Regions from separate parts of the Streptomyces sp. NPDC050625 genome, predicted to be linked through region 1. Evidence: riboswitches for the same ligand, from Rfam matches in the RefSeq annotation. Region 1 holds a riboswitch; the other holds the start of a gene.
What was found. A riboswitch is a leader RNA that binds a small molecule or an ion and turns the genes downstream of it on or off. The one in region 1 is predicted to bind guanidine.
Positions count from the first base shown of each region.

Region 2: linked by a shared signal. The riboswitch ahead of AB0I54_RS09890 (multidrug efflux SMR transporter) and the one ahead of AB0I54_RS11940 (MBL fold metallo-hydrolase) in region 1 are both predicted to bind guanidine.

Region 1 covers NZ_JBFAIQ010000004.1:337,152-342,309, reverse strand. The annotation lists gene AB0I54_RS11955 (XRE family transcriptional regulator) at 1-79, shown strand, start outside; gene AB0I54_RS11950 (MFS transporter) at 76-1,269, shown strand; gene AB0I54_RS11945 (VOC family protein) at 1,399-2,172, shown strand; guanidine-III (ykkC-III) riboswitch at 2,226-2,294, shown strand; gene AB0I54_RS11940 (MBL fold metallo-hydrolase) at 2,307-3,176, shown strand; gene narI (respiratory nitrate reductase subunit gamma) at 3,203-3,970, opposite strand; gene narJ (nitrate reductase molybdenum cofactor assembly chaperone) at 3,967-4,626, opposite strand; gene narH (nitrate reductase subunit beta) at 4,623-5,158, opposite strand, start outside.
Region 2 covers NZ_JBFAIQ010000003.1:526,042-531,199, forward strand. The annotation lists gene AB0I54_RS09885 (transglycosylase domain-containing protein) at 1-1,921, shown strand, start outside; gene AB0I54_RS09890 (multidrug efflux SMR transporter) at 1,973-2,293, opposite strand; guanidine-III (ykkC-III) riboswitch at 2,330-2,404, opposite strand; gene AB0I54_RS09895 (co-chaperone GroES) at 2,452-2,808, opposite strand; gene AB0I54_RS09900 (DUF3618 domain-containing protein) at 2,853-3,182, opposite strand; gene bcp (thioredoxin-dependent thiol peroxidase) at 3,275-3,742, shown strand; tRNA gene AB0I54_RS09910 (tRNA-Leu) at 3,782-3,868, shown strand; gene rdgB (RdgB/HAM1 family non-canonical purine NTP pyrophosphatase) at 3,874-4,479, opposite strand; gene AB0I54_RS09920 (hypothetical protein) at 4,522-4,929, opposite strand; gene rph (ribonuclease PH) at 5,094-5,158, opposite strand, start outside.

The DNA.
Region 1 (5,158 bases):
CTGCCCGCGCGTCTTTGCGAACACCAGCGGAGCCGAGTGCCGCTATGCCGTCATCCTCGCCCGGGCCGAGCGGCCATGACCCTGCGCCCCGGCGGCACGTTCTTCCTCGCCTGCACAGCCGGCACCGCCATAGCGAACAACTACGCGATACAGCCCGCCCTCACCGACGTGGCCGCACGACTCGGCGTGCCGCTCTCCGTCATCGGGCTCGTACCGACCGCCGCGCTCACCGGCTGCGTGGTCGGCTTCGCCCTCCTGCTTCCGCTCACCGACCGTGTGGCCCCCAACCGCCTGATCGCGGGACAGCTCCTGTGCCTGGCCGCCGCCCTCGCCCTGGCCGCGTCCGCCCACAGCGCGGGGGTTCTTCTTGCCTCCTACCTGCTCATCGGCGCCACAGCCAGCGTCGCGGCACAGGCGAGCAGCATCGTCGGCCGCCATGCTCCGCCCGCACGACGCGCCACGGGTGTCGCCACGGTGGCCGCGGGCATGTCGGCCGGCATCCTGCTCAGCCGGACGGCCGGCGGAGCCCTCGCCGATGTCCTCGGCTGGCGGTGGATGCTGCTCGTCTTCGCCGCTCTCGCCCTCCTGGGAGCCCTGGGCGCGGCCACGCTCCTGCCCCGGCAGCAGCCCCACACCGGCCACGGCTACCTCGCCACGCTCCGCTCGCTCCCACCGCTCCTGCGCCGGCACCGGCCCCTGCGTCACGCGGTGATCGCGGGCGGCCTGTGGTACTTCGCCTTCAACCTGGTCTGGGTGGCACTGGCGCTCGCCCTCGCCCAGCCGCCCTACTCGCTCAGCCCTTCCGCCATCGGGCTGTACAGTCTGGCGGGCCTCCTCGGCTTCGCCGCCCTCCCCGTCACCGGACGGCTCACCGACCGTTACACCCCCCGCGCCGTGATCACCGCCGCCATGGTGGCCGCGGCAGGCGGAACCGCCCTGCTCGCCACGGGCCTCGGCACCCCACCGCTCACCGCGCTCGGACTCGCCGTCTTCGACGCCGGCTGCTTCGCCGCCCAAGCAGCCAATCAGAGCCGGGTCATCGCCCTCGACCCCGGCCGCAGCGGCAGCCTCAGCAGCGTCTACCTGGTGCTGTACTTCGTCGTCGGCGCCATCGGCACTGCACTCGCGGCACCCGTGCTCGAAGGCCTCGGCTGGCGGGGCGCCTCCCTCATCGCCCTCGTCGCCCTGCTGCTCGCCGGCCTTGTCGGGCACGCCGGCACCCGACAGGCCCGACAGCCCGCGTCGGCCGAGCGGCTCGACTGCGCATGAGTGGTGCGGGCGACCGGGTTCCCCAGCCCGGGTGAAAGGGCCGGGACATGGGGACCGTTGTGCCGGGAGCCATGCGTGAAGGGCGGCATAGTGACGGGGTCTCAGCACCGGACGCGCAGGAGGAAACGCATGCTCGGCACCGACTACCGCGCCGGGTCGCCCGTCTGGATCGACCTCGGCAGCCCGGACCTGGAGGCGGCCGCCGCCTTCTACAGCGCCGTCTTCGGCTGGCGGTTCATGTCGCTCGGGCCCGAAGCGGGCGGGTACGGGCTCTTCCAGCAGGACGGGAAGACCGTCGCCGCCCTCGGGCCGCTGACCGAGGAGGGCGCCCAGTCGGCCTGGACGACGTACTTCCGCAGCGACGACATCCAGGCCACCGCCCGTGATGTGGTCACCGGGGGCGGTCGTGTGCGTGTCGAGCCGATGAGCGTGGGCGAGGGGCAACTGGCCCAGTTCACCGATCCGCAGGGTGCGGAGTTCGCCGTGTTCGAAGCCGGGGCGGGCCTGGAGAAGACGTCCGAGGACAACACGCTGGTGTGGGTCGAGCTGCAGGTCGCGGACCCGGAAGCGGCCATCCGCTTCTACCACGGGCTGTTCGGCTGGCGCTCTCAGGAGATGCAGGCGCCCGGCATGACGTACCGGGTCCTGAGCATCAGGGACGGCGACCAGGAGGAGGGGTCCTTCGGCGGCGTGGCTCCGCTTCAGGGAGAACACGAGGTGGCTCGCTGGGTGCCGTACTTCGCCGTTGCCGATGCGGATGCCGTCGTCACCGCGGTGCAGGCAAACGGCGGGACGGTGCTCATGCCGGCCGCGGACGTGCCGGACGTCGGGCGCATCGCCTGGCTGGCGGACCCGGCCCAGGCGGTGTTCGCCGTGCTCAAGCCGAACCCGCGCCAGACCTGACGGCTGTCGGCAACCACGGTGCCTGGCGGTGGGTGTGCGGTGATAACGTCCGGCCGGAGGCGCACATGCGTGTCTCCCCGGACGAGATGTGCGCCGTACCCGGCCCGCCAAGACGACGCACTTCGGGAGGCGTCATGTCCGGTACGGGCGAGCCGGGTGGCCGGAAGTTCAGTGCGGAGCCGCTGAGTGTGGCCTGGATTCACGGGTCGCCGTCGGCCAAGCACAACACCGATCCCGATCTTCAGGTGCACTGGTACGACGAGCACACGGTGGTGCTGCGGCAGAACAAGGCGATCGACTACGAGGCGCCGTTTCTGTATCTGCTGTTCGGAGAGCGACGGGCGGTCCTGATCGACACCGGTGCCACGGCCTCGCCGGAGTTCTTCCCGGTGCGCCGGACCGTCGACGGTCTTGTCGGGACGTGGCTGGCTCGTCATCCGCGTGATGGCTATCGGCTGCTCGTGCTCCACACGCACTCGCACGGCGATCACGTCGCGGGCGACGCCCAGTTCCTCGATCGCCCGGACACCGTCGTGGTCGGTGCCGAGCGGGATGCGGCATGGGCGTTCCTCGGCTTCGCCGACGACCCGGACGCGCCGCGGCCGCTCGATCTCGGAGGGCGAGTCCTGGAGGCGCTCGCGACACCGGGCCATGACGCCGCGGCGATCACCTACTACGACCCGTGGACCGGGTTCCTGCTGACCGGGGACACCGTCTACCGGGGCCGGTTGTACATCGAGGACTGGTCGGCGTTCTCACGGACGATCGACCGCCTGATCGCATTCGCCGGCCGCCGCCCGGTCACGCATGTGCTGGGCTGCCACATCGAGATGACGCGCCGGCCCGGTGTCGACTATCCGGTCCGGACCACATATCAGCCGGACGAACCCCCGCTGGAGATGACCCCCGACCACCTCCACGCCGTGCGCGCGGCCCTGGACGAGGTCGGGCCCGAGCCCGCTCGCCGGGCGTTCGCCGACTTCGTCCTCTGGCCCAAGGGCTGACGGTCGGACCCGTCCGACAGGGCTCGCTATCCGACGCGTTCCCAGCCACGACGCGGCGCCCGGGCACCGAGGCCGACGTCGCGGCTGCGGTAGACGATGTAGGGGCGGGTGAGGTAGCCCAGGGGCGCGGTGAGCATATGGACCAGGCGGGTGAAGGGCCAGGCGGCGAAGAGCAGCAGGGCGCTGATCGCATGGAGCTGGAAGAGGATCGGCGCTCCGGCCATCAGGGCCGGGTCGGGCTGGAGGTAGAAGATGGAGCGGAACCAGGGGGAGATGGTCTCGCGGTAGTCGTAGCCGCCGCCGACGATGTTGGCGGCGACGGTGGCCGCCAGGCCGAGCACGATGGTCGCGGTGAGCGAGACGTACATGGCCTTGTCGTTGCGGGTGGTGGCGGAGAAGACCGGGCCGACGGTACGGCGCCGGTAGACGAGGATGGCGAGTCCGCCCAGGGTGCACACGCCCGCCGCGGTGCCGAGCGTGACGGCCGTGACGTGGTAGGTGTGCTCGCTGATGCCGGCCGCCTCGGTCCAGCTCTTGGGGACGAGCAGCCCGCCGATGTGGCCGAGGAGCACCAGGAGGATGCCGAAGTGGAACAGCGGGCTGCCGATGCGCAGCAGCCGGTTCTCGTACAGCTGGGAGGAGCGGGTGGTCCAGCCGAACTTGTCGTAGCGGTAGCGCCAGACGTGGCCCAGGACGAAGACGGCGAGGGCCAGGTACGGCAGGACGACCCACAGCAGGATCGCGCCGGTACTGGTCTCGGCCGCCATGGTCAGGTCGGGTGAGGGTGCGGTCATCGCGGGCCTCCCGCGGGGTCGGGCAGGTACTGCGCGGGCGTGTACGGGTCGAGGCCGACCTGTTCTTCGGGTGGGCCTTCGGCGGCGAGGCGGGCGACTGCCTCACGGTCGTCGCCCGCGAGCTGGGGAAGGGTGGCGGAGACGGACCGCAGGACGTCGGCCCAGGCGGAGCCCTCGTCCTGCAGGGACAGGCGCAGCAGCTCCAGTCCCGCGCGGTGGTCGGTGAGCAGGCCGAGTCCGGTGGCTGGGTCGGTGGCGGCGAATTCCAGGACGACGGCGAGGTGGTCCGGCAGCTCGTCGTCGGCCAGCCGCCAGCCGGCGGCGGCGTACGTCTGCTTCAGGCGGAGCAGCGCGAGACCGCGCTTCCGGGTGTCGCCGTGGGCGTAGTAGGTGAGGTAGGGGCAACAGCGTTTGCGGTGGTCGAAGGTGGCGACGTAGGCGGCGGCCAGGTCGGCGGGGGCGGTCCGGTCGGCGTGCGCCACGAACTCCAGGAGGGGTTCGGCGACGGGCCGCGGGAGATGGGCGGCGACCTGTCGGGCCAGTTCGAGCCGGTCGGTGAACTGGTCGTCGGGGTAGGCCAGCAGCAGGGACTGGATCTGCCAGGCGTGCGGCTGCCAGGGCTCGGTGCGCGGTGTGGCTCTGGTCTTTCTTCTCACGGCTTCGGTTCGACCTCCCCGCCCGTGCCGGTCTCCTCGCCGCCGGACGCGGTCCCGCCGCCGGAGGGTGGGAACAGGCCCGGCGGGGTGCCCTTGCCGTCCCAGTTGAGGAGGTTGACGCGGGTGGCCTTGTCGGTGGGGGTGGCGGGAGTGTCGGCGGACTGGCGGTCGCGCAGGGCCCGGTAGTTCTCCACCGCGATCGGAGCGGCGCCGCCGGAGGCCTCGCCGAAGGGGCCGGAGCCTCCCATGCCGGGCCCGCCCTCGTAGTCCAGGCTGCACTCTGTGGCGAGTTCCTCCAGGTTGTGGGCCTGTTCGGCGTGGGCGGGCGGGATGACGTACCGCTCGTCGTACTTGGCCAGGGCCAGCAGCCGGTACATGTCGTACATCTGCTGCTCGCTCATGCCGACCTGTTCGGGGATGGCGGCGTCGGGCTCCCGGCCGAGGTTGATGTCGCGCATGTAGGAGCGCATGGCGGCCAGGCGTCGCAGCACGGCGTCGACGGGTGCGGGGTCGCCCGCGGTGAAGAGCTGGG
Region 2 (5,158 bases), on a different contig from region 1:
GTACGTGAAGAACTACTACCTGGCCCAGGAACAGACGGTCACCCGTAAGGCCAAGGAGTTCTTCATCTCGATCAAGCTGGACCGCAACAAGTCGAAGGACGACATCCTGGAGGGCTACCTCAACACGAGCTACTTCGGCCGCAACGCCTACGGCATCCAGGCCGCCGCCCAGGCCTACTACGGCGTGGACGCCACCGACCTGGACCCGGCCCGCGCCGCCTACCTCGCCGCGCTGGTCAACGCGCCCAGCGAGTACGACGTCGTCGCGCACCCGGAGAACAAGTCCGCGGCCGTGGCCCGCTGGAACTACGTCCTGGACGGCATGGTCACCAAGGGCTGGCTCGGCAAGTCCGAGCGGGCCGGCATGAAGTTCCCGATGCCGAAGGAGCAGACCGTCTCCACCGGCCTGTCGGGCCAGCGCGGCTACATCGTGGACGCGATCAAGCACTACCTCACCACGAACAAGGTCATCGACGCGGACGCCCTGGAGGGCGGCGGCTACCGCATCACCACGACCCTGCAGAAGGACAAGCAGAACGCCTTCGTCAAGGCGGTCAACGACCAGCTGATGGACAAGCTGGACAAGAAGAACCGCAAGGTCGACAACTACGTCCGCGCGGGCGGCGCCTCCGTCGACCCGAAGACCGGCAAGGTCGTCGCGATGTACGGCGGCGTCGACTACGTGAAGCAGTACACGAACGGCGCGACCCGGGGCGACTTCCAGGTCGGCTCCACGTTCAAGCCCTTCGTGTTCACCTCGGCGGTGCAGAACGCCTCCACGACCCAGGACGGCCAGCCGATCTCGCCGAACACCTACTACGACGGCACCAACCAGCGGCCCGTACAGGGCTGGAGCGGTGGCGCGTACGCCCCCGAGAACGAGGACTCCAAGTCGTACGGGCAGATCACGGTGCGGCAGGCCACCAACCTCTCGGTCAACTCGGTGTACGCGCAGATGGCCGTCGACGTGGGCCCCGCCAAGGTCAAGCAGACCGCGGTCGACCTCGGCATCCCGTCCGACACCAAGGACCTGAACCCGTACCCGTCCATCGCCCTGGGCACCGCCACCGCGAGCGTGCTGGACATGGCGGAGGCGTACGCCACGCTCGCCAACCATGGCAAGCACGGCACGTACACGATGATCGAGAAGATCACCAAGGACGGCAAGGACGAGGTCGAGCTGCCCGGCGGGCAGACCGAGCAGGGCGTCAGCCGTGAGGCCGCCGACACCACGACGTCGATCCTGCAGAGCGTGGTGCAGACGGGCACCGCGACCGCCGCGCAGAACGCCGGCCGCCCCGCGGCGGGCAAGACCGGCACCGCGGAGGAGGACACGGCGGCCTGGTTCGCGGGCTACACGCCCGATCTGGCCACGGTCGTCTCCGTGATGGGCCAGGACCCGGTGACGGCCGCCCACAGGTCGCTGTACGGCGTGATGGGGCTGCCGCGCATCAACGGCGGCGGGGCGCCCACCGACATCTGGGCCCAGTACACGAAGGCCGCCCTGGAGGGGAAGCCCGCCACCGAGTTCGACCTCGAACTGCAGCAGGGCGCCGAGGTCCAGGCCCCGAGCTCGCAGGCGCCGACCCAGCCGGGCACCACCGGCAGCCAGGACAACGGCGGCACCACCGACGGCGGCCAGGACCAGGGGCAGACCCAGGGCCAGGACAACGGCGGCACGACCGCGACCCCGACGGACGGCACGGCCACCGGCGGCACCCCCACGACCGGCGGCGACACGACGGGAGGCACGACCGACGGCGGGACGACCACCGACGGCACGACCGGAGGCACGACCGACGGCGGCACCACCACCGGTGGAACCACCGGCGGCACGGACGGGGGCACGACCGGGGGCACCCCGGGAGGCACCACGGGAGGCACCGTCGCGGGCCCGCAGGCCGCGACGAGGAGGCAGTGACGAGCAGGCGGTGACCGGTCGCCGACCGGTCAGCCTCCGGTCACTGACCCGTCAGTGACCGGAGGTCGCCTTCAGCCCCACCACGGCGACCAGCAGCAGACACACGAAGAAGATCCGGGCGGCGGTCGCCGGCTCCCCCAGCACCACCATGCCGAGCACCGCCGCACCGGCGGCCCCGATGCCCACCCACACGCCGTAGGCGGTACCGATGGGCAGTGACCGGGCGGCGTAGGACAGCAGCAGCATGCTGGCGACGATGCCGGCGCCGGTGAGGACGCTGGGGACGGGCCGGGTGAAGCCGTCGGTGTACTTCATTCCGATCGACCAGCCGACCTCCAGCAGACCGGCGACGACGAGCAGGACCCAGGCCATGGGGCACCTCCGGGGCGTACGTAATGACGGACAGGGGGTGCGTCGTCTTTGCGTACATCCATCCCGGTACGGCGCGTCTCGTCGGGCTTCTTTCGACCTTAGCAAGGCAATGAGAAGAGGGCTGGTGACCATGGTCACCAGCCCTCTTCGCCGTTGATTCAGAGGTACAGGCCCGTGGAGTCCTCCGACCCTTCGAACCGGTCCGCCGCCACGGCGTGCAGATCGCGTTCCCGCATGAGCACGTACGCGGTGCCGCGGACCTCGACCTCGGCCCGGTCCTCCGGGTCGTACAGGACGCGGTCGCCCGGCTCCACCGTCCGCACGTTCTGCCCGACCGCCACCACCTCGGCCCAGGCCAGCCGCCGCCCGACCGCCGCCGTGGCGGGGATCAGGATGCCGCCGCCCGAACGCCGCTCGCCCTCACTGGTGTCCTGCCGCACGAGCACGCGGTCGTGCAGCATGCGGATGGGCAGCTTGTCGTGGTGGGTGCTGGGGTCATTTCTCTTGGCGCTCACGCCTTCGAACCTACCTGCCTTTTACGCCTGCGTACGCGACCGGGTCAGCTCTTGCGGCGCCGGGTGCCGAACGCGAGCAGCCCCACGACCCCGACGGCAAGGAGCGCGACGGGCACGATGCGCTCGACCCGGGGGGCGCCCTCCTCGTCCACGAACTGCGCCCGCACCTCGCTCACCACGCGGTTGACCTGGACGTAGGCGCGGCCGAGGGTGTGGTCGACGTTGGCGACGACCTTCGCCTTGGCGTCGCCCACGATCGTCTTCGGATGCACCCGCACCCCGATCTCGTCCAGCGTCTCCGCCAGCACCTCGCGACGGCGCTTGATGTCCGCCTCGATCTGCGCCGGGGTTCTGGTGTCCGACGTCTCCGCCACCGTACGGCCTCCGAAGTCCTCGATGCTGTTCTGGACAGTCTGTCAGCTTCACACGCCGCCGCACTGTCAGGACCCCCCGTTACTCTGGTCCGATGAGCGAGCGACTCCAGCCCGGGGACGTGGCCCCCGACTTCACCCTGCCCGACGCCGACGGCAACGAGGTGTCCCTGGCCGACCACAAGGGCCGCAAGGTCATCGTGTACTTCTACCCCGCGGCCCTCACCCCCGGCTGCACCAAGCAGGCCTGCGACTTCACGGACAACCTGGAGGTCCTGGCGGGCGCGGGTTACGACGTGATCGGCATCTCCCCCGACAAGCCGGAGAAGCTGGCCAAGTTCCGCGAGAAGGAGTCCCTGAAGGTGACCCTCCTCGCCGACCCCGACAAGCAGGTCCTGGAGACCTACGGCGCCTTCGGCGAGAAGAAGCTGTACGGCAAGACGGTCGTCGGTGTCATCCGCTCCACGGTCGTCGTCGACGAGGAGGGCAAGGTCGAACGCGCCCTCTACAACGTGAAGGCGACGGGCCACGTGGCAAAGATCATCAAGGATCTGGGCGTCTGACCACGCTGCCCGGCCGCTAGCATGGCCGGGCAGCACCGGGCGGCCGTGGTGGAATTGGCAGTCACGCTGGGTTTAGGTCCCAGTGGGGTAACTCCCGTGAGGGTTCGAGTCCCTCCGGCCGCACCAGCTCCTTACCGACCGAGCAACTCCGTCACGACGGGCACCAGGGCGCGGAACGCCTTGCCCCGGTGGCTGATCGCGTTCTTCTCCTCGGGGCTCAGCTCGGCGCACGTCCGCGACTCCCCCTCCGGCTGGAGGATCGGGTCGTATCCGAAGCCGTTGGTGCCGCTCGGAGTGTGCCGCAGGGTCCCGGTCAACCGGCCCTCGACCACCCGCTCCGTCCCGTCCGGCAGGGCGAGAGCCGCGGCGCAGGCGAAGTGGGCGCCCCGGTGTTCGTCGGCGATGTCCGAGAGCTGGGCCAGCAGGAGGTCCAGATTGGCCTTGTCGTCGCCGTGGTTGCCGGCCCAGCGGGCGGAGAAGATGCCGGGGGCGCCGCCCAGGACGTCCACGCAGAGGCCGGAGTCGTCGGCCACCGCCGGCAGACCGGTGGCCCGGGCCAGGGCGTGGGCCTTGAGGAGGGCGTTCTCGGCGAACGTCACTCCCGTTTCCGGGACATCGGGGATGTCGGGGAACGCGTCGGCTCCGACCAGCTCGTGCGGCAGGCCTGCCGCGGCGAGGATCGAGCGGAGCTCGGTGATCTTTCCGGCGTTGCGGGTGGCGAGGATCAGGCGGGTCATGGGGTTCAGTATCCCTGGCCCCACGACCTGCCCCGGCGCTCGCTACGGGGTGCAGACCTTGGTCAGTTCGCCCGCCGCGTCCGTGACCGGGCCGATGTCCGGGGTCTCGTCGCCGTTCTTGATCGCCTGACGGACGTTGTCGACCGCCTTGCGGAGGTCGTCGACCGCCTTGTTGACATCGGCGTTGTCCGTCTTGTCGCCGATCTTGTCGAGGTTCTTCTGGATCGAGTTGAGGGACTCGTCGGTCTGCGTCGGATCGTTGGCCGCGTTCTCCACCGCCTGCTGGAGGTCGGTCACGCTGTCCGCGATGGAGTCGGCGGTCTGGACGCAGTCCAGGGCCTTGTTGACGGCGTCGCAGCCGGTGGTGAGGCCCGCGGTGAGCGCTACGGCGGCCACGGTGGCGGCGATGGCGGTGATACGGCCTCGACGTCGGTGTCGGCTCGCGCCCATGGTGTTGGTCCCTCTCCCTCGTAGGCCGAGCGCACGGCGGTGTGCCGTGCGCCCGTACCCATAGGGACGCCGGGGAGGCCGACCGGGTTGCCGTCCACCGCCTCGTCTTTTGGGGCTCCCTTTACTTCTTATCCAGGGCCGCTTACTTCCTTATCCAGGGCCGCTTACTTCTTCTCCAGGGTTGCTTCCAGTGCCGCGCGCTGGAGGCGGGAGAGCTCCGTGCAGCCGG